2 regions of the Devosia sp. J2-20 genome follow, and region 2 is predicted to be linked to the other one. Evidence: predicted binding sites of a transcription regulator. Region 2 holds the regulator's gene; the other holds the start of a gene.
The links. Region 2 encodes PhoB, which activates phosphate uptake and scavenging genes when phosphate is short. Its sites were predicted from a motif close to TGTCATNNANCTGTCAT; they were not measured.

Region 1 (6,145 bases), 250 kb from region 2:
ACACATGTAAGTATAAGAAAACATGGGTTTATTGCCCAGTGAGCCGCTGGAACGACCGGTCAGCGTGGCAATAGCGAGACTCTGGCGACGCACTGTTCGCCAAAGACGCTACAATCCTGAGCGCATCCAGCCCAGGAAGACCGCCGACTCAGTCGTCCAGTACGGCACAATAGGCTTTGACCGCAGGACCAAAGCCCATCAGCAAGGCGTCGGCCGTCAGCCCATGCCCGATCGAAACTTCGTCCACACCATGCACCGCGGCCTGAAATGCCGGGAGGTTGGCCAGTGTCAGATCGTGGCCTGCATTGACGCCCATTCCTGCTGCATGGGCGGCCCGCGCCGTCTCCGAGAGTGCGGCCAGTTCGTACTCGGCCTTGTCAGGGTCAGCGTAACAGCCGCCATACGGGCCGGTGTAGAGCTCGATCCGATCAGCACCCGTGGCCTTGGCCGCTGTCACCCCGTCAATCCCCGCTTCGGGATCACAAAAAGCGAAACCCGCCGCCCCGGCGCCTTGATCTGCTGCACCATCGAGGTCAGGTAATTGCCCTTGCCATGAAAGTCCCAGCCATGATCCGAGGTCGCCTGCTCGGGACTGTCGGGCACCAGCGTGACCTGCTGCGGGTTGACCTGCTGGATCATTGCGATGAAATCGGGGCTGGGATAGCCCTCGATGTTGAACTCGGCCTCGGGGTATTCCGCGCGCAACATGTCGGCCAGTTCGAACACATCGGTGCGCCGGATATGGCGCTCATCAGGGCGTGGATGAATGGTGATGCCGCTGGCACCCGCATCAAGCACCACGCGCGCAATCCCGACCACACTGGGCCAGGGCAGATCGCGACGATTGCGCAATTGCGCGACGGCGTTGAGATTGACGGAAAGCAGGGTCATAAGCGCACCAGAACTGAAGTCGGTGAATCACTACACCATTGGCGCCGACGCGCCCAACCGGCATTTGTGATGAGACCCATCAGGCATTCATATGGCGCCACCCTGCCCTACCGAAGATGTCAGGGCGTCGCGACAAGTACCGCACCACCGCTCGGCACAGCAACAGCGCAGGCAGATTTCGCCGCCTCGCGCTGAGTTTGTATCCGGCGTAGTCTTACATGCTCTGCGGCCCGCGCGAGATTGCGGCCAGGCCGGTGCGGACGACTTCGACCAGCCCCAGAGGCTGCATCAGTGCGATGAAGCTGTCGATCTTAGCCGGCTTGCCCGTCACTTCGAACACAAAGCTCTCCACCGAGGCATCAACGATCTGCGCGCGGAAGGCATCGGCCAGCCGCAACGTCTCGGCGCGGTGATCGCCCGAACCGGCAACCTTGATCAGCGCCAGCTCACGCTCCAGCGATGCGCCTTCAGCCGTCAGATCGTGCACCTTGTGGACCGGCACCAGCCGCTCAAGCTGCAGCTTGATCTGGATCAGCGTCTTGGGCGTGGCGATGACAACAACGGTGATGCGACTAAGTCGCCGACCGTGTTCGGTCTCACTGACGGTCAGGCTTTCGATATTGTAGCCACGCGCCGAAAACAGACCGACGACCCGGGCGAGAATGCCCGGCTCATTGTCGACCAGCACGGAGAGCGTGTGGCGTTCGATTTCCTGGGTTTCGCTGGTCAGGAAATAGGCGGAGCCGGTGGGCTGCAAATGTGCGTTCATGATTGTTCTCCTCTGCAGCGCCCTAGACGAGCTGCCGTCCCTTCTCGTCGATGATGGACCCGATATTGGCCGTATCGGGCAGGATGATCTCATTATGCGGCTTGCCCGAAGGGATCATGGGCAGGCAGTTCTCGTCCTTCTCCACGATCACGTCGAACAGCACCGGGCCGTCATAGTCGAACATTTCGGCAATCGCCGCGTCGAGCTCGGCAGGGTTCTCGCAGCGAATGCCCTTGCCACCATAGGCCTCGGCAAGCTTGACGAAATCGGGCAGCGATTCCGAATAGGAGTGCGCATAGCGCGAACCATGCAGCAGGTCCTGCCACTGGCGAACCATGCCCATGCGCTCATTGTTGAGGATGAAGATCTTGATCGGCAGGCGATACTGCACCGCCGTCGAAATCTCCTGCATGGTCATCTGCACGCTGGCTTCGCCGGCAATGTCGATCACCAGTGCATCAGGATGCGCCACCTGCACGCCGACCGCGGCTGGCAGGCCATAGCCCATCGTGCCCAGACCACCTGAGGTCATCCAGTGGTTCGGCTTGTCGAAGTGGAAGTGCTGCGCTGCCCACATCTGGTGCTGCCCCACCTCGGTGGTGATGAACACCTCCTTGCCCTGCTTCTTGCTGGCCTCATAAAGGCGCTCAATGGCGTATTGCGGCTTGATCACCGTGTCGGAGTTCTTGTAGCCCAGCGAATTGACCGCACGCCACGCTTCGATCTGCTTCCACCATGGGGCAATCGCCTCGGTACGCGGCTGATTGGTCTTGCTGCGCCACACCCGCACCATCTCGGACAGAACGCGTTCGCAATCGCCGATGATCGGCACATCGACGCGCACCACTTTGTTGATTGATGAGGGGTCGATATCGACATGGATCTTGGCGCTATTGGGCGAGAACGCGTCAATGCGACCGGTGATGCGGTCGTCAAACCGCGCGCCGATATTGATCATGACGTCGCAATCATGCATCGCCAGATTGGCCTCGTAGGTGCCGTGCATGCCCAGCATGCCCATCCATTGCGGATTGGAGGCAGGAAAGGCGCCCAGACCCATCAGCGTCGAGGTCACCGGGAAGCCGGTCAACTCGGCCAGCTCGCGCAGATGCGCGGAGGCCTCTGGACCAGCATTGATCACGCCACCGCCAGTATAAAAGATCGGGCGTTCGGCCTTGAGCATCAGGTCCACAGCGGCTTCGATTGCGGCCGCGTCGCCATCCACCTGCGGGCGGTAGCTCTGATGGCGCAGTGTCTCGAGATCGGGCTTGTAGTAGTCGCCCATGGCAAACTGCACATCCTTGGGGATGTCGATCACCACCGGACCGGGCCGGCCGGTCGAGGCGATCAGGAAAGCCTCGTGCATGATACGCGGCAGGTCTTCGATGCGTTTGACCAGATAATTGTACTTGGTGCAGCTGCGGGTGATGCCGACCGTGTCGCACTCCTGAAAGGCGTCGGTGCCGATCAGCGTGGTGGGCACCTGCGCCGTGATGCAGACCATGGGAATGGAATCCATCAGCGCATCGGTCAGCCCGGTCACCGCATTGGTTGCGCCGGGACCCGAGGTCACCAGCACGACGCCGGGCTTGCCGGTGGAACGCGCATAGCCTTCAGCCATGTGGGTAGCACCCTGCTCATGGCGCACCAGGATGTGCTGGATAGTGTCCTGCTGGAACATGGCATCATAGATCGGCAAAGCAGCGCCGCCCGGATAACCGAAGATATGTTCGACCCCCTGATCGCACAGCGCCTGAATTACCATTTCCGCGCCGGTCATTCTTTCGGCCATAATTCTTGTCCCTTCCTTCAGTCCATTGTCCTGACCCAGTCTCGTAGTTGGCGAAAACCGGGCAATAAAAAAGGCCCCGTTCGGGACCTGTTTTCGGCGCACCAGCTATCGCGCGGGATCTTATCCCACGTTGCCGATGCGCCTGCGTACTACGAGAATGAGTGCCCGCACGGGACCTCTCCATATAAAATTATGGTCGCATTGATAGGAGCATTGCCGCAAAGCTGTCAAGACCTCGAGGGTTCAGAGCGTCCAGCAGTGCGATTTTCTGTGACCGCGGTAGATATCGCCACCACCGGCGCAATCAACTGGGGTAGCGTGCAACAAGAGGGGTAGCCATTTGCGCTGACAATGGTATTGCCCACCAAACGCTTCATGTGACGGATATGTGACAATGGCAAAGCCCGCGCTGGACAAGGACCTCAAGCGGGTCTCCGGCCTCGAAGTCGCCACCCACGACCTTGCCCGCTCTTTGGCCGGTCCGGGCATCGCTCTGGTATTTCTGCTGGCGGCTGCCGTCTGGGCCAGCTTTGTGGTTGCCGACGGTCCCACCAGCTATCTGGTGGTCATCGCCGCGGTGATCGCCGGTTACATGGCGCTCAATGTCGGTGCCAATGACGTCGCCAACAATATGGGCCCCGCCGTTGGCTCCAAGGCGCTGACCATGCTGAGCGCCCTGATTATCGCCGGCACTTTCGAAGCCGCCGGCGCCCTGCTTGCTGGTGGCGACGTGGTCAACACCGTGGCCCGCGACCTGCTGATCGGCGAACAGCTCGACGGCGACACCTTCGTTCTGGTGATGATGGCGGCCCTGCTCGCCTCCGCTCTCTGGGTCAATCTGGCCACTATTATCGGCGCGCCCGTTTCCACCACTCATGCGGTAGTCGGCGGTGTGGTCGGCGCCGGCGTGGCATCGGCAGGCTTCGGTTTCATCGCCTGGCCCATCATTGGTACCATCGCGGCCAGCTGGGTGATCTCCCCCATGCTGGGCGGCATCTTCGCGGCCATCCTGCTGACCATTATCCGCGTCACCATCACCAATCGCATCGACATGATTTCGGCGGCGCGCGTCTGGGTGCCTATTCTTGTGGCCCTGATGACGGGCATCTTTGCCATGTATCTGGCCACCAAGGGTCTCAAGCGCATCTGGAAGCCCGACCTGCCACTGGTCATGCTGCTCGGTCTGTCCTTTGCGGCTTTGGGCTGGATCATCGCCATGCCGATGGTGCGCCGCCAGTCGCTGACCATCGAGAACCGCAAGAAGCATATCGCCAAGCTGTTCCGCGTACCTTTGATCGTGGCGGCTGCACTGCTCTCCTTTGCTCACGGCGCCAATGACGTCGCCAACGCAGTGGGGCCCTTCGCTGCCATCGTCACCACGATCCAGACCGGGCACATGGAGTCCGCCGGTCTGGCCCTGCCGCTATGGGTGCTGTTTATCGGCGCGGTGGGTATTGCGCTGGGATTGGCCCTGTTCGGACCACGCCTGATCCGCAAGGTTGGCGAACAGATCACCAAGCTCAACGAGATCCGCGCCTATTGCGTGGCACTGTCAGCCGCCTGCACCGTGCTGGCTGCGTCCGCTCTGGGTCTGCCGGTGTCGTCTACCCATATCGCCGTCGGCGCCATTTTCGGCGTCGGTTTCCTGCGCGAATACATCGCCCAGCGCGAAATGAAGGGCAATGCCGTCCCCGCTCAGGCTCGTTTCGTCGACCCAGCCATGCTCAATGCCACGCCCGAAGATGCGCTGGCCAAGGAGCGTCAGCAGGCCCGGCGGCGTCTGGTTCGACGCCAGCATGTGCTGAGCATCGCGGCAGCCTGGGTGATTACGGTTCCGGCGTCAGCCGTGCTGGCCGCGCTGGTATTTCTCGGCCTTAATCTGGTGATCGGCTAGGCTCAGCCCAGCCGCCTGACGAGCGACTTCGCGATGCGGCGCAGGGCCGGATCAACCAGCAGGCGCTGAGCCTCGGACATAACGGCCCAGTGCCGAAGCCGCTGATCCTGTTCCTTCCAGGTATCGAGCTGGGTCTCGACCAGCATGGGATAGATCTCGACATCCACCAGAGCCGAACCGTCGATATCCGATCCGGTGCGATAGCTACCGATCGGGGTATCCTCGATCTTGCCGACAACCCCAGCTTCTTCGAGTGCTTCCATGGCCGCACTTTCGCTGGGCGACATGTTGGGTTCGATCGCCCCCTTTGGAAATATCCAGCGGCCATTACGGCGCGAGGTGATCAGCAAAACGCTCAGCCGTCCATCGATCAAGGCATAGGGCAAGGCGCCCGCCTGACGGTACTCGGCCGGCGTTTCAACCTTGGGGCTCCAATTGCGCAGGAAATTCTTGAACATCGACGTCCTTTTGGCTGAGCAGCCTTTTCCTGTCACATAACACATCGCTATCGCAGGCCAAGCTTTCTGCCACCAGGCGCCCACAAAAAAGGGCCCCGTGAAGGGCCCTTCCATAAATCACTGCAACCGAAATTAGCTAAGCAGGGTCAGGTTCGTTGCCGACTCTTTGCCGTCACGGCCGGTCTCAAGCTCATAGGTGACCTTGTCACCTTCATACAGGCCCTGCAGGCCCGAACGCTGGACAGCCGAAATGTGGACAAATGCGTCTTTTTCGCCATTTTCAGGCGAAATGAAGCCGAAGCCCTTGGTTGTGTTGAAGAATTTTACGGTACCGGTGATGG
Region 2 (12,547 bases):
CGCACTGCGCTCTTTCCAGTTCATCACCTTCCTGGCCATAGTCGCTGCCGCTGCGGGTACCGCCATTGTCGCCCTGCTGGTCGCCCGCGCCCGCATCAATGCCCGCCTGCGCGCCCGCAATACTGTGGAAGTGGTGGTCACCGGCCTGCTGATGTTCTGCTCGGCCGTGGCCATCATGACCACTGTGGGCATCGTGGTCTCCCTGCTCACCGAGGCGATCCGGTTTTTCTCCTTCATCAATCCGGTCGACTACTTCTTCGGTACGGTCTGGAATCCTAAATTCTCGACCACCGAGACGCTCGATTATGGCTCCTATGGCCTGCTGCCCCTGCTCACCGGCACGCTGTGGGTCGCCACCATCGCCTCATTGGTGGCTGTTCCCATCGGGCTGATGACGGCAATCTATCTCTCGCAATATGCACCGCGCCGCATGCGCGCCATCATCAAGCCGGTCATCGAAATTCTCGCCGGCATCCCCACCATCGTCTATGGCTTCTTCGCTCTGGTCACGGTTGGCCCGTTTCTGGCCGGCCTTGGTGATATGGTGGGGCTGGATATCTCGGCCACCAGTGCCCTGACCGCCGGTCTGGTCATGGGGATCATGATTATTCCCTTCATTTCCTCGCTCAGCGACGACATCCTCAACCAGGTGCCGCTGGCCATGCGCGATGGCTCCTATGGTCTGGGGGCTACCCAGTCCGAAACCATTCGCAACGTGCTGTTGCCCGCTGCCCTGCCCGGCATTGTCGGCGCCTTCCTGCTGGCCGTCAGCCGCGCCATTGGCGAAACCATGATCGTGGTGCTTGCCGCTGGCAACAGCCCGGTCCTGCGCGGCACCCCGCTTGAGCCGATCTCGACCATCACCGTGTCCATCGTCAACCAGCTCACCGGCGACACCGATTTTGCCGGCCCGCAATCGCTGGTCGCCTTCGCACTGGGTCTGACCCTTTTCGTCATGACCCTTCTTCTCAATATCGTGGCGCTCTACATCGTCCGCCGCTTCCGGGAGCAGTACGAATAATGACCGATCAACAGGCTCCCGGCCGCAAGCAGGCCACCGAACGCACCAAGCTGATCCGCGCCGGTCTGCGCCGTCGTCACCTCAACGAACAGATCTTCCGGATCCTGGGCATTGTCGCCATTTGCGCGGCGCTGGGCTTTGTGGCCCTGCTGTTCACCGATGTGATGCGCAAGGGCATTCCTGCCTTCCATCAGGCATCGCTGCATCTCACGGTCACGTTTGATCCCGCCATCATCAAGGTCGATCCAGAACCCGTTCAGGAAGCCGGCCAGTCCGATGCCGACTACAATGCTGTCCTGCTCAAATGGCAGCGCAATGTCGCCATGCTGAACTGGAACAAGGTCATTGCAGCGGCCATGACCGAAGCCGCGCCGGCGGGCTTTGAGATATCCAGCAAGGACATCCTGACCATCCCCGAAACCAATGCGCGCCACGTCGTGCGCGAGGCATTCGTGGCTGATCCGAGCCTGCTGGGTCAGTCAAAGGATTTCAGCCTACTCGCCTCGGCCAATGTCGATAACTGGGTCAAGGGCAATATCGATCGCGACCTGCCCGATGCGCGCCAGCAGCTTTCTGCACCGGTCCGCGATCTCGTCGACATTCTGGTCGACAATGGCGCCATCACCCAGGATTTTGCCTGGGGCCTGTTCACCAATGTCGACAGCCGCGCTGCGCCCGCCTCAGCCGGTCTGGCGGGTGCCTTTATGGGCTCGCTCTACATGATGTTGGTGGTGATCTGCCTGGCTGTGCCCATCGGTGTCGCCAGCGCCATCTATCTCGAAGAGTTCGCGCCCAAGTCGCGGCTCACCGATCTCATCGAGGTCAATATCAACAATCTGGCCGCGGTGCCTTCCATTGTCTTCGGTCTGCTCGGCGCCGCAGTGTTCATCAACTACTTCCACCTGCCCCTGTCAGCGCCGCTTGTCGGTGGCCTGGTGCTCACCCTGATGACCCTGCCCACGATCATCATTGCTACCCGCGCAGCCTTGCAGGCGGTCTCGCCAGCCCTGCGTCAGGCCGCGCTCGGTCTGGGGGCCTCCAGAACCCAGATGGTGTTCCATCACGTGCTGCCGGTCACCTTCCCCTCCATCCTGACCGCCACCATCATTGGCGTGGCGCAGGCGCTCGGCGAAACCGCGCCCCTGCTGCTGATCGGAATGAACGCCTTCGTCGCCTCTATTCCCGGCTCGCCGATGGATCAGGCCACCGCGCTGCCGGTGCAGATCTTCCTCTGGCAGGGCAATGAAAACCGGAACTTCTTTGAAGCGCGCACCTCTGCTGCCATTATGGTGCTGCTCGGCATGATGATCCTTCTCAACGCAGTCGCAATCTTCCTGCGCACGCGCCTCGAGCGTCGCGCATGACCGAACTGGAGAACGCACAAATGGATATGGTCGCCGGCAAGGTTAAGATGACTCAGCAATCAGTGAACAGCACCATGAACCCCACCGATGCCCTCGAGCGCCCCATCCGTCTCACCGCCCGCGATGTGACGGTCCACTACGGCGCCAAACAGGCCCTGCACGGTATCTCGATCGATATCCCCGATCGTGCCGTCACCTCCTTCATCGGCCCATCGGGCTGCGGCAAGTCGACCTTTCTGCGCTGCATCAACCGCATGAACGACACCATTGAGGGGGCCCGCGTCGGCGGCACCATCAAGCTTGATGGCGACGATATCTACGATCCCAATCTGGACGTCGTGGAACTGCGCGCCCGCGTCGGCATGGTTTTCCAGAAGCCCAACCCGTTCCCCAAATCGATCTATGAGAACGTCGCCTACGGTCCCAAGATCCACGGCATCGCCAAATCCAAGACCGACCTTGATGAAATCGTGGTGTCGTCCCTGCGCAAGGCGGGCCTGTTCGAAGAGGTCAAGGATCGCCTCAATGAGCCAGGCACCGGCCTGTCCGGTGGTCAGCAGCAGCGCCTGTGCATCGCCCGCGCCATTGCGGTTGGCCCGGAAGTGATCCTGATGGACGAGCCCTGCTCGGCACTTGATCCCATCGCCACCGCCATCATCGAAGAGCTGATCGATGAATTGCGTGAAAACTACACCATCGTGATCGTCACCCACTCCATGCAGCAGGCCGCCCGCGTCAGCCAGCGCACGGCATTCTTCCACCTGGGCAACCTGATTGAGGAAGGCGTCACCGAAGACATCTTCACCAACCCGGTCCACAAACAGACCCAGGACTACATCATGGGCCGCATCGGCTAGTCCGGCGCCCCACCCACTCTGGCGTCCGGTTTTTGCGGGCCGGTCGCGCCACGTCACAGGTCCAGAGGAACACCATGGCCCCCGAACATATCGTCTCTTCCTACAATGACGAACTTGTCGCCCTCGCCCAGACCATCGCCGAGATGGGTGGCCAGGTCGAAGTCGCCATTGAAAACGGCACCAAGGCCCTGCTCAAGCTCGATCGCGAACTGGCCGATCTGACCATCATCGCCGATCAGCGCATTGACGACATGCAGCGCAAGATCGACGATATGGCCGTTTCCATGATCGCCCGCCGCCAGCCCATGGCGTCCGATCTGCGCTCCATCATCACGGCCATCCACGTTGCTTCCGATCTTGAACGCGTCGGCGACATGGCCAAGCAGCTTGCCCGCCGCTCGCTCAAGATCGAAGGGCTGAACCTGCAGCCCACCTTCTACAATGGCGTGCGCAACATGACCGCACTGGTGCTGCGCCAGATCAAGGAATCGCTGGACGCCTACTCCAGCCGCGATGCCGAAGGCGCCATTCAGGTGTGCAACCGCGATGACGAGGTGGACGCCATGTACACCTCGCTGTTCCGCGAACTGCTCACCTACATGATGGAAGATCCACGCAACATCACGCCCTGCACCCATCTGCTGTTCTGCGCCAAGAGCCTGGAACGCATCGGCGACCACGCCACCAATATTGCTGAACGTGCCTATTACCTGCAGACCGGCAAGCAGCTCTCGAGCGATGTCGAAGAACTGCAGCGCACCCAGATCAAGGCCTGATCCAGATATATCCACCGCACTGCACCTCCCCTTGATGGGGAAGGCTGAAGGGTGGAGCCACTCGCACCCAGGCGTGGTGCAAGAACGACCGGAGCAAGCAATGCCCGCCACTATCCTCGTAGTCGAAGACGAAGGCGATATCGCCATCCTGCTGCGCTACAATCTTGAGGCCGAAGGCTTTCGCGTCGTCACCGCTGAAACCGGTGACGAAGCCACCCACGCCATTCAGGACAAGCTGCCCGATTTGATCCTGCTCGATTGGATGCTGCCCGAAATCTCGGGCATCGAACTGTGCCGCCGCCTGCGCGCCCGTGAGGAAACCGCCCGCGTCCCGATCATCATGCTCACCGCCCGCGGTGAGGAAGAAGAGCGCGTCCGCGGTCTGGCCACCGGCGCCGATGACTACGTGGTCAAACCCTTCTCGGTCCCCGAACTGGTCGCCCGCATCCATGCCCTGCTGCGCCGCGCCAACCCCAATCTGGTCACGGCCGCCCTCAAGGTTGGCGATCTCGAACTCGACCGCACCACCCATCGTGTCCGCCGCGCCGCGCGCGACGTGCATCTGGGGCCCACCGAATACCGCCTGCTTGAATATCTGATGCGCCATCCCGGCCGGGTCTATTCACGCGAGCAACTGCTCGACGGCGTCTGGGGCAACGACGTCTATGTCGATGAACGCACCGTGGACGTCCATATCGGCCGCCTCCGCCGCGCCATCAATCGTGGCCGCGAAACCGACCCCATCCGCACCGTGCGCGGGGCCGGCTACGCCTTCGACGAACGCTTCGCCCAGGTCGCCTGAAGCAGGCAGCCAGCCACTGCGCGTCGCCCTCGGGCCTGACCCGAGGGCCCTACCCTATCCCTTTGCCCGCAAGCACAATCCCCTCAGGTCAAACCCGAGGGGTGTCGATTTGTTGCCTAGGTCCTAGACTTCCGGCGTGCCCCGCAACGGCGTCTCGTCATCCAGTGGCACCGTCTGCCGCTCGATCATCCGGTGCACGCGCGGCGGCGCATCGCCCTGATGCAAAGTCCGCAGCGCCTGAAAGTTCTCCGCATCCGCCTTGGTACGCCGCAGATTGTGCCGCACATAATCTACCCAGGTCGGCACGTGGTAACTCTCGACCCAAAGATCGGGCAACTCGAGATCACGCAGTAGCGCCCATTGCCGCGCCCCGTCCCGCAACCGCACCTTGCGCCGCTCGGTCATCAGCGCCAGAAACTGCGGGATGTCCTCTTGGGCTATGCGATAATCCACCATCACCATGATTGGCCCGCTGCGCGGCGTCAGATCCAGCCGCAGCACCGGCTCGTTAAAGGTGTTGAGCGGATTGAGGTCGCGCGATTCAAACTGCGGCAGCGGCAGTCTGAACCCCACCAGCGCGCAGACCAGTAGCACCACCGCCGCTGTCGCCAGTGACCAGTCCAACCCCACTGCATCAGCGTTGATGCCCCACAGCCAGCTGCCCATTGCCATGCCGCCAAATGTTGCCGTCTGATACAGCGACAGGGCACGCCCAACCACCCAGCGCGGCGATGACAGCTGTATAGATACATTGAACAGGCTCATCGTAAGCACCCAGCAGGCACCCGCTGGCAGCAGCACGATATGGCTGAGAAACACATCACGGCTGAACCCCAGCCCCACGCAACTCAGCGCGAAGCCGACACAGGCAAACCGCACGATCCACTCATTGCTATAGCGCTCGCGCACCCGGCCATTGATGAACGCCCCCCCAATCGCCCCTACCCCGAAACTGCCCAGCAGCGTGCCATAGACCAGCGCACCGCCGCCGACATATTCGTCCGCCACTGATGGCAGCAGCGCCAGCACGACGATGGCAGACAGACCAAACAAAAAGCTGCGAAACAGCACTGTGGTCAAGTTGGGCGACAGCGACACGTAACGAATGCCTGCCAGAATGGCGCTACCGAAATCCTCGCGCGGCAACCGGTTCGGCGGCCGCTCCGGCTTCCAGCGCAGCAACGAGAAGATCAGCGGCACATAGGTCACGGCATTGAGTGCGAACGCCGCCGCCGCACCCGCCAGCGCCACGATCAGCCCGCCCACCGCCGGGCCGATGCTGCGCATCATATTGAAACCCATGGCATTCAGCGTTACCGCGCCCGCCAGATCGCTGCGCGGCACGATATCGCCCATCGAGGCCTGCCAGGAGGGATTGAACAACGCTGTCCCAGCCCCGATCAGAAAGGTCAGCCCCAGCAGCAGCCATGGGCTCATCAGCCCCATAAAGGCGAGAACTGCCAGCAGCAGCGAGACCACTGCCATCCCACTCTGGGCAATGATCATCACGATGCGCCGGTCAAAATTGTCCGCCAGTGCCCCCGCAGCGATCGAAAAGATCATGATCGGCAGTGTCGTTGAGGCCTGCACCAGCGCCACCATATTGTGGCTGTCCGTCAGCGTGGTCATCATCCAGCCGGCACCCACCGACTGCACCAGCCCACCCAGATTGCTCATCAGCGTGGCAATCCACAGCAGGCGGAACGTCTCATGCCGAAACGGCGCCAGCACGGACGGTCTATCGGGCATTTTGGCTCCTCAGTAGCAGAACGAAGACCCCCCTGTCTTGAGCTAGCCACGCTTGTTTGACAAGCACATCACGTCACCAGGCGTGGGTGTCTGACTCACTCCAATACAACCCTAGAGGCGCTGCCCGACGAACAGATCGGCAAGCGCTCGTGCCGCCGGTCTGGGTTGGCGCCCGGGAGGAAACACCGCATGCAGCGCGACATTGCCCACGTGCCATCCCGCCAGCACCTGCACCAGTTGTCCGCTCGCGATCTCGGCCTCAACACCCCAGATGGAGGATACGGTTATCCCCAGCCCGGCTCGTGCCGCGGCAGTCGCGCCTTCATTGGCGATGCAGGTCGTACGGCCCGAAGCACGGATGGTTATTCTCTCGCCCCCGCACTGAAAGTTCAGCTCCTGCGGCACGACGCCCGGCCCCACGATCAATTCATGCGCTGCCAGATCATGCGGCGTGACAATCGTCGGACGGGACGCAAGATAGTCCGGCGAGGCCGCCAGAATGCGCGGCGTCTCGCCCAGTTTGCGAACCAGCGTAGTGCTGTCGACCAGCGCGCCCAGGCGAAACGCAATGTCGATCCCCTCGCTGACCAGGTCCTGATGGCTGTCCGAAACAGCCAGATCTACTGTCAGTGTTTCATGGCGCGCCATGAATTCAGCCAGTCTCGGCACCACCTTGCGCAGACCAAAGCTGCTCGACAGTCCGATACGCAGCCGCCCGGTCAGCCGCCCATCGCCCCGCACAGCATGGTCGGCCTCCTCCATCGCATCCAGGATGCGCTCTGCCCGCTCCAGATAGTCGGCACCCGCTTCAGTCAACGCAACCGCCCGCGTCGTGCGCGTTAGCAGCGTCACGCCCAGCTCACGCTCCAGTTCCGACACGATCCGCGATGTCGAAGACTGCGACAGATTCAAAGCACGACCCGCCTGCGAAAAGCTTCCCAGACGGGCGACGCGGCAGAACACGCGCAACGCCAGCAGTCGGTCATTCATCTGAGAACCAGATAAGTCATAGCAGAAATACCCACCTACAGCTTTCCAGCGGAATAATCCATCAATGTGACCTACCCTGCAAGGAGGTTCACATGCTCAAGCTATTTTATCACAACACACCAAACCCGACGAAAGTCGCCCTGCTCCTCGAAGAACTCGCACACCCCTATGAGGTGGTCGCCACCGACATCTGGGATGGCGCCCAGCACACACCCGAGTTTCGCCGCATCAACCCCAATGGCAAAGTCCCGGCCATTATTGAGGGTGACGTGGTCATCTTTGATTCAACGGCCATACTGCTCTGGCTGGCTGACCGGGCGGAGCAGTTCAACGGCGACGACAGGTCACGCCCCCAAATGCTCTCCTGGCTGATGTTTGTCGCGTCGGGCCTGGGCCCGTTTTGTGGACAGGCATTTCATTTCCTCAACATTCACACCGACAGCGCTTACGCCACCAACCGCTATGCGCGCGAACTGGAACGCCATTTCTCCGTGCTGGACAAGCACCTGACACTGACCCCGTGGCTAGCCGGGTCTGACTACACAATCGCTGACATGGCGGCCTGGGGCTGGGTTGATTTTGCCGTGCGTAATGGCTTGGTATATGGGGAAGATGGCGGGCATCGTTGGCCCGCCTTGACCCGCTGGTGCGCAACCATCAACGCGCGCCCAGCCGCCGACAGAGCCCGGCACGCTGGTGATCACCTCAGTGTCAAACAGGCTTTCGATGAGGACACCATGCGCGCCTTGTTCCCGCAGAATTATGCGGAGGCACTTTGATGGCCAATATTGCTTTTCTTGGCCTTGGCGCCATGGGCACGCGCATGGCCGCGAACCTCCTCGACGCGGGGCACGCGGTGACGGTCTGGAACAGGACCGCTGCCCGTTGCGCGCCTTTGGCCGAAAAGGGTGCCAATATTTCGGCCACCCCACACGACGCTGCTCAGGGCGCGGAATTTGTGCTTACCATGTTGCGCGACGATGCAGCCTCGGTCCAGGTGTGGACAGATCCTCAATCCGGCGCCTTTGCCGGCATGGACAAGTCTGCGCTGGCCATTGAGTGCTCTACGCTCAGCCTTGAGCACCTACGCCATCTGGCAGATGTGGCAACCAGGCATGGTCTGCAGTTCATGGACGCCCCTGTGGCCGGTTCGCGCCCTCAGGCCGAAGCGGGCAGTCTCATTTTCTTCGCCGGCGGCACCGACGAAGCTCTGGCGCGGGCAACGCCAATTCTGTCCGCCATGGGCGACACCAGTCACCCCGCCGGTCCCGACGGCGCTGCTATGGCCATAAAGCTTGCCGTCAATACGCTCTACGCCACCCAGACTGCTGTCATGGCCGAACTGGTCAGCATGCTGCCCCGGCAGGGCCTCGATGCGGCTAGTTGTCTTGCCATCATAGGCGCCACCCCCGCCTGCTCTCCTGCAGCCCGCGTCGCTGGCGAACTCATGCTCAAGGGTGATACACCACCGCTCTTTCCAGTCGAACTGGTCAAAAAGGACCTCGGCTATGCCGTCAGCGCGGCCGGTGGACCTGCTCACGCCCCGGTATCCGAACAGGTCCGCGCCCGCTTCGCTGCCGCTATCCAGCAGGGTCTCGCCCACGAACAACTGACCGCCGTCATCAAGACCCTGCCCGACGGCTGAGTACCCCACACCAAGGCCCCCTTGCCAGGCACCTTGGTGGCATCCAGACTGACTCAATCAGGAGATCTCCCATGCGCACAACTCAGCCCCTTGCCCGTCGCGGCGCCGTCGCAGTACTGGCCATGCTGACCCTGACAACAGGCATTGGAAGTGCGTCGGGGCATGAAGAGATTACCAATGCGCTCTTGACCGAGCGATCGGCCAATTGTCAGGATTACGCCAATACCTATTCGGCACAGGCCACCGACATACAGAATAGCCAGACCTTCGACGCTGCCATCGAGATCATGGCTAACGAAACCATCTGCACCATCGCCTCCAATGCCGTGCCCAACCACGATTTCAACGCCACGGGCCGCTTCGCCACACGGTTCAGCACGCAGAACCAGACCTACACCATCCCCGCCAATCCTGCTGCGGCCGCCAGTCCCACACCGCTCAGCCTGATGTACGACAACGCGGTCTTCCTCAACGGGGTCAAGCTCGACCTGCTCGCCGCCGGATGCTTTGGCGTCGGCGATGGCAATATTGGCTGCAACGACATCAACGCGCCCTATCGCTATGATCCGATGGGCGGCTCCAGCAATTTCGGCGCCGACGAACACAATGCCCACACCCAACCCGATGGCACTTACCATTATCACGGCAACCCCATGGCCCTGTTCGAGCAGGACAACCCAACCCAGACCTCGCCGGTAATCGGCTTTGCTGCCGACGGCTTTCCCATTTTCGGCAGCTACATCAGCGACAATGGCACCATCCGCGCTGCTACAACCAGCTACCGCCTCAAGACCGGAGAACGTAGCGGCGGTCCCGGCGGCACCCATGACGGCACCTTCATTGACGATTGGGAATATGTCGAAGGCCTTGGCGATCTGGATGCCTGCAACGGCATGGTTCAGGACGGTGTTTATGGCTATGTGGTCACCCAGACCTATCCGCATGTCCTCGGCTGCTTCACCGGCCCCCCGACGCCTCCTTCCGCAAACGCCGTCGCTGAGCCGCTAGGCGAACACGCCCTTGGCCACCATGTGATCAAGGAAAGTGCGCACCTTGGCCGGTAGATAGCTGCGATTGGGATAGACCGCATAAAGCGGCCCGGTCAGTTGGACCTGCTCGGGCAACACCCGCTCCAGCGAGCCCTGTTTCAGGTCCTGGTCGATCATTAGGTCCGGTGAGATCGCAAAGCCCATGCCCGCCCGCGCAGCCTCCAGCAGCATGGTCTCATTGGCACTGCGCATGACCGGCACAAACCGCACCTCGACCGTTTCTCCGTTCTGTTCGAACGGCACCAGACCCGAACCTGTCACCGGGCCGTAGGCCAATAACGGCATGCCCACCAAATCCTGCAGCTTTTCAGGCCGCCCGACGCGCTCGAGCAATTCCGGACTGGCGACGAGATGGAAGGCAATATCGGTCAGCTTGCGCGCAATCAGACCCTCATCGAGCATACGGGCACCGCGCAGGGCCAGATCGAACCCTTCTTCGACCATATTGACCATACGCCCTTCCAGATCGAGGTCGAGCACAACCTCAGGATAGGTGCGCTGATATTCCGCCAGTGCAGCCACGAACCGCGCATTGGCCATCCACACCGGCAGGCTGATCTTCAAATCACCCCGCGGCACCACCGTCGCATCACCGATCCGCGCCTCCACATCATCCAGCCCGTCCAGCATGATCCGCACGCTGGCCAGATAGGTGACCCCGGCTTCGGTCAGCCCCACATTGCGGCTGTTGCGATTGAGCAGTCGTGCGCCCACCCGGCGCTCCAGCGCTTGCACATGCTTGCTGGTCATCGCCGCGGACATCTCCAGGCGCGCCGAAGCCGCCGAAAAACTGCGTAAATCGGCGACAGCCACGAACACCCGCAGGCTGGTCAACGTGTCCATGATCATTTCCTTTCAGGAAAGATAGGATCAACAATTACCACGATGATCAATGGATGGGAAAGATGGATAGTGGCCTCACCACTTAAGCCCATTCAGGGCGGATCCAGGAGACAGACAATGACTTTCGAAAACACTGTATCGACCGCCTCGAATGGCCGCGGTTGGACTATTGGCCTTTGGGTTGGCCAGATCGCCTTGGCAGGCATGTTTGGCATGTCGGGCTACATGCACGCCTTCACCCCCGTCGAGGCCCTTGCCCAGATGGGCATGGGCTGGACCCTCGATGCCCCTCTCGCCCTCGTCCGCTTTATCGGCTTTGCCGAACTGGCTGGCGCCATCGGCGTCCTCCTGCCAGCGCTCACCCGCATCTTGCCACTGCTGACACCGCTGGCAGCGCTTGGTTTCAGCGTCATTCAGGCACTTGCAATTGGCGTTCATCTGAGCCGCGGCGAATTCACGGTTGTGCCGATGAACCTGGTGCTGCTGGCCATTGCCCTGTTTGTTGCCTGGGGCCGCACCCGCAAGGCGCCACTCGCACCACGCGCCTGACAGCCGACCGTAGGCGGCGGGGCCACGCCGCCGCACCCTTTATTGCACTGGACCATAATCATGCAGACCGCAGCGCTCGACCTCGCCCGCCAGACCCAGGGTGCTCCTGAGCTTTTCAGCTATGGCGCCATTGAACTACAGGTCACCAATCTGGACCGCGCCACGACCTTCTGGACCGACAATCTGGGTCTTGTGGTACGTGACCAGCATGACGGCGTCGCGCTGGGCACCCAGCAGCAAACCCTGGTCGTGCTGCGCGCGGGTGCCCAAATCCCGACGCAAGGCGGCCATACCGGCCTCTATCATGTGGCCATCGGCGTCCCTGATCAGGGTGAGTTCTCGCGGCTCCTGACCCGCCTGCTCTACCGGCGCGTGCGCATATCGCTGGTCGACCACCTGATGTCCAAGGCCATCTATTTGCAGGATCCCGATGGGATCGGCATCGAAATCGCCTTTGAAACCCCCGAGCGCTTTGGCCGCTTTGGAACCTCGACCAATAAATTCGAGCTCTTTGATGCGTACGGCAATCCCCACTCGGCGCGTGAACCGCTCGATGCCGGGCACGAACTGAGCCTACGCAAAGGCGACATCGACCGGCCCATTGCCGACGGCGCTACCATTGCCCACCTGCATTTCACCGTGGCCGATCTTCAGGCCGCCATCGAGTTCTACGCCAGGCTGGGCTTTGCGCCCAATCTGCATCTGCCCCAGATGGGTTTCGCCGATCTGGGCGCGGGCGGCAGTTATACCCACCGCATCGCCCTCAATACCTGGCAGGGTACCGACATTACCCCGGCCCCCACTAAGTCGGCACGCCTGACTGGCTACACGCTACGCGCCGTCGAGCCGCGTCTGGTGGCGCAGGCCGCCACGCTCTCTGGTGCCGACTTTCTTCCTGACGC

Region 1: AC0L37_RS05580 (inorganic phosphate transporter) is a predicted target of PhoB. The motif match lies at 3,830-3,846, and genes of this name have one in related genera.

The regions. Positions count from the first base shown of each region.
Region 1 covers NZ_CM147870.1:1,147,090-1,153,234, reverse strand. Annotated here, with positions in the region: partial or broken gene AC0L37_RS05595 (pyridoxine 5'-phosphate synthase) at 149-891, opposite strand; gene ilvN (acetolactate synthase small subunit) at 1,106-1,660, opposite strand; gene AC0L37_RS05585 (acetolactate synthase 3 large subunit) at 1,683-3,452, opposite strand; gene AC0L37_RS05580 (inorganic phosphate transporter) at 3,847-5,346, shown strand; gene AC0L37_RS05575 (NUDIX hydrolase) at 5,349-5,804, opposite strand; gene AC0L37_RS05570 (cold-shock protein) at 5,937-6,145, opposite strand, start outside.
Region 2 covers NZ_CM147870.1:893,727-906,273, reverse strand. Annotated here, with positions in the region: gene pstC (phosphate ABC transporter permease subunit PstC) at 1-1,021, shown strand, start outside; gene pstA (phosphate ABC transporter permease PstA) at 1,021-2,385, shown strand; gene pstB (phosphate ABC transporter ATP-binding protein PstB) at 2,460-3,242, shown strand; gene phoU (phosphate signaling complex protein PhoU) at 3,317-4,018, shown strand; gene phoB (phosphate regulon transcriptional regulator PhoB) at 4,119-4,820, shown strand; gene AC0L37_RS04400 (MFS transporter) at 4,944-6,569, opposite strand; gene AC0L37_RS04395 (LysR family transcriptional regulator) at 6,681-7,559, opposite strand; gene AC0L37_RS04390 (glutathione S-transferase family protein) at 7,652-8,338, shown strand; gene AC0L37_RS04385 (NAD(P)-dependent oxidoreductase) at 8,338-9,204, shown strand; gene AC0L37_RS04380 (YHYH protein) at 9,276-10,268, shown strand; gene AC0L37_RS04375 (LysR family transcriptional regulator) at 10,209-11,096, opposite strand; gene AC0L37_RS04370 (DoxX family protein) at 11,214-11,645, shown strand; gene AC0L37_RS04365 (VOC family protein) at 11,706-12,547, shown strand, end outside.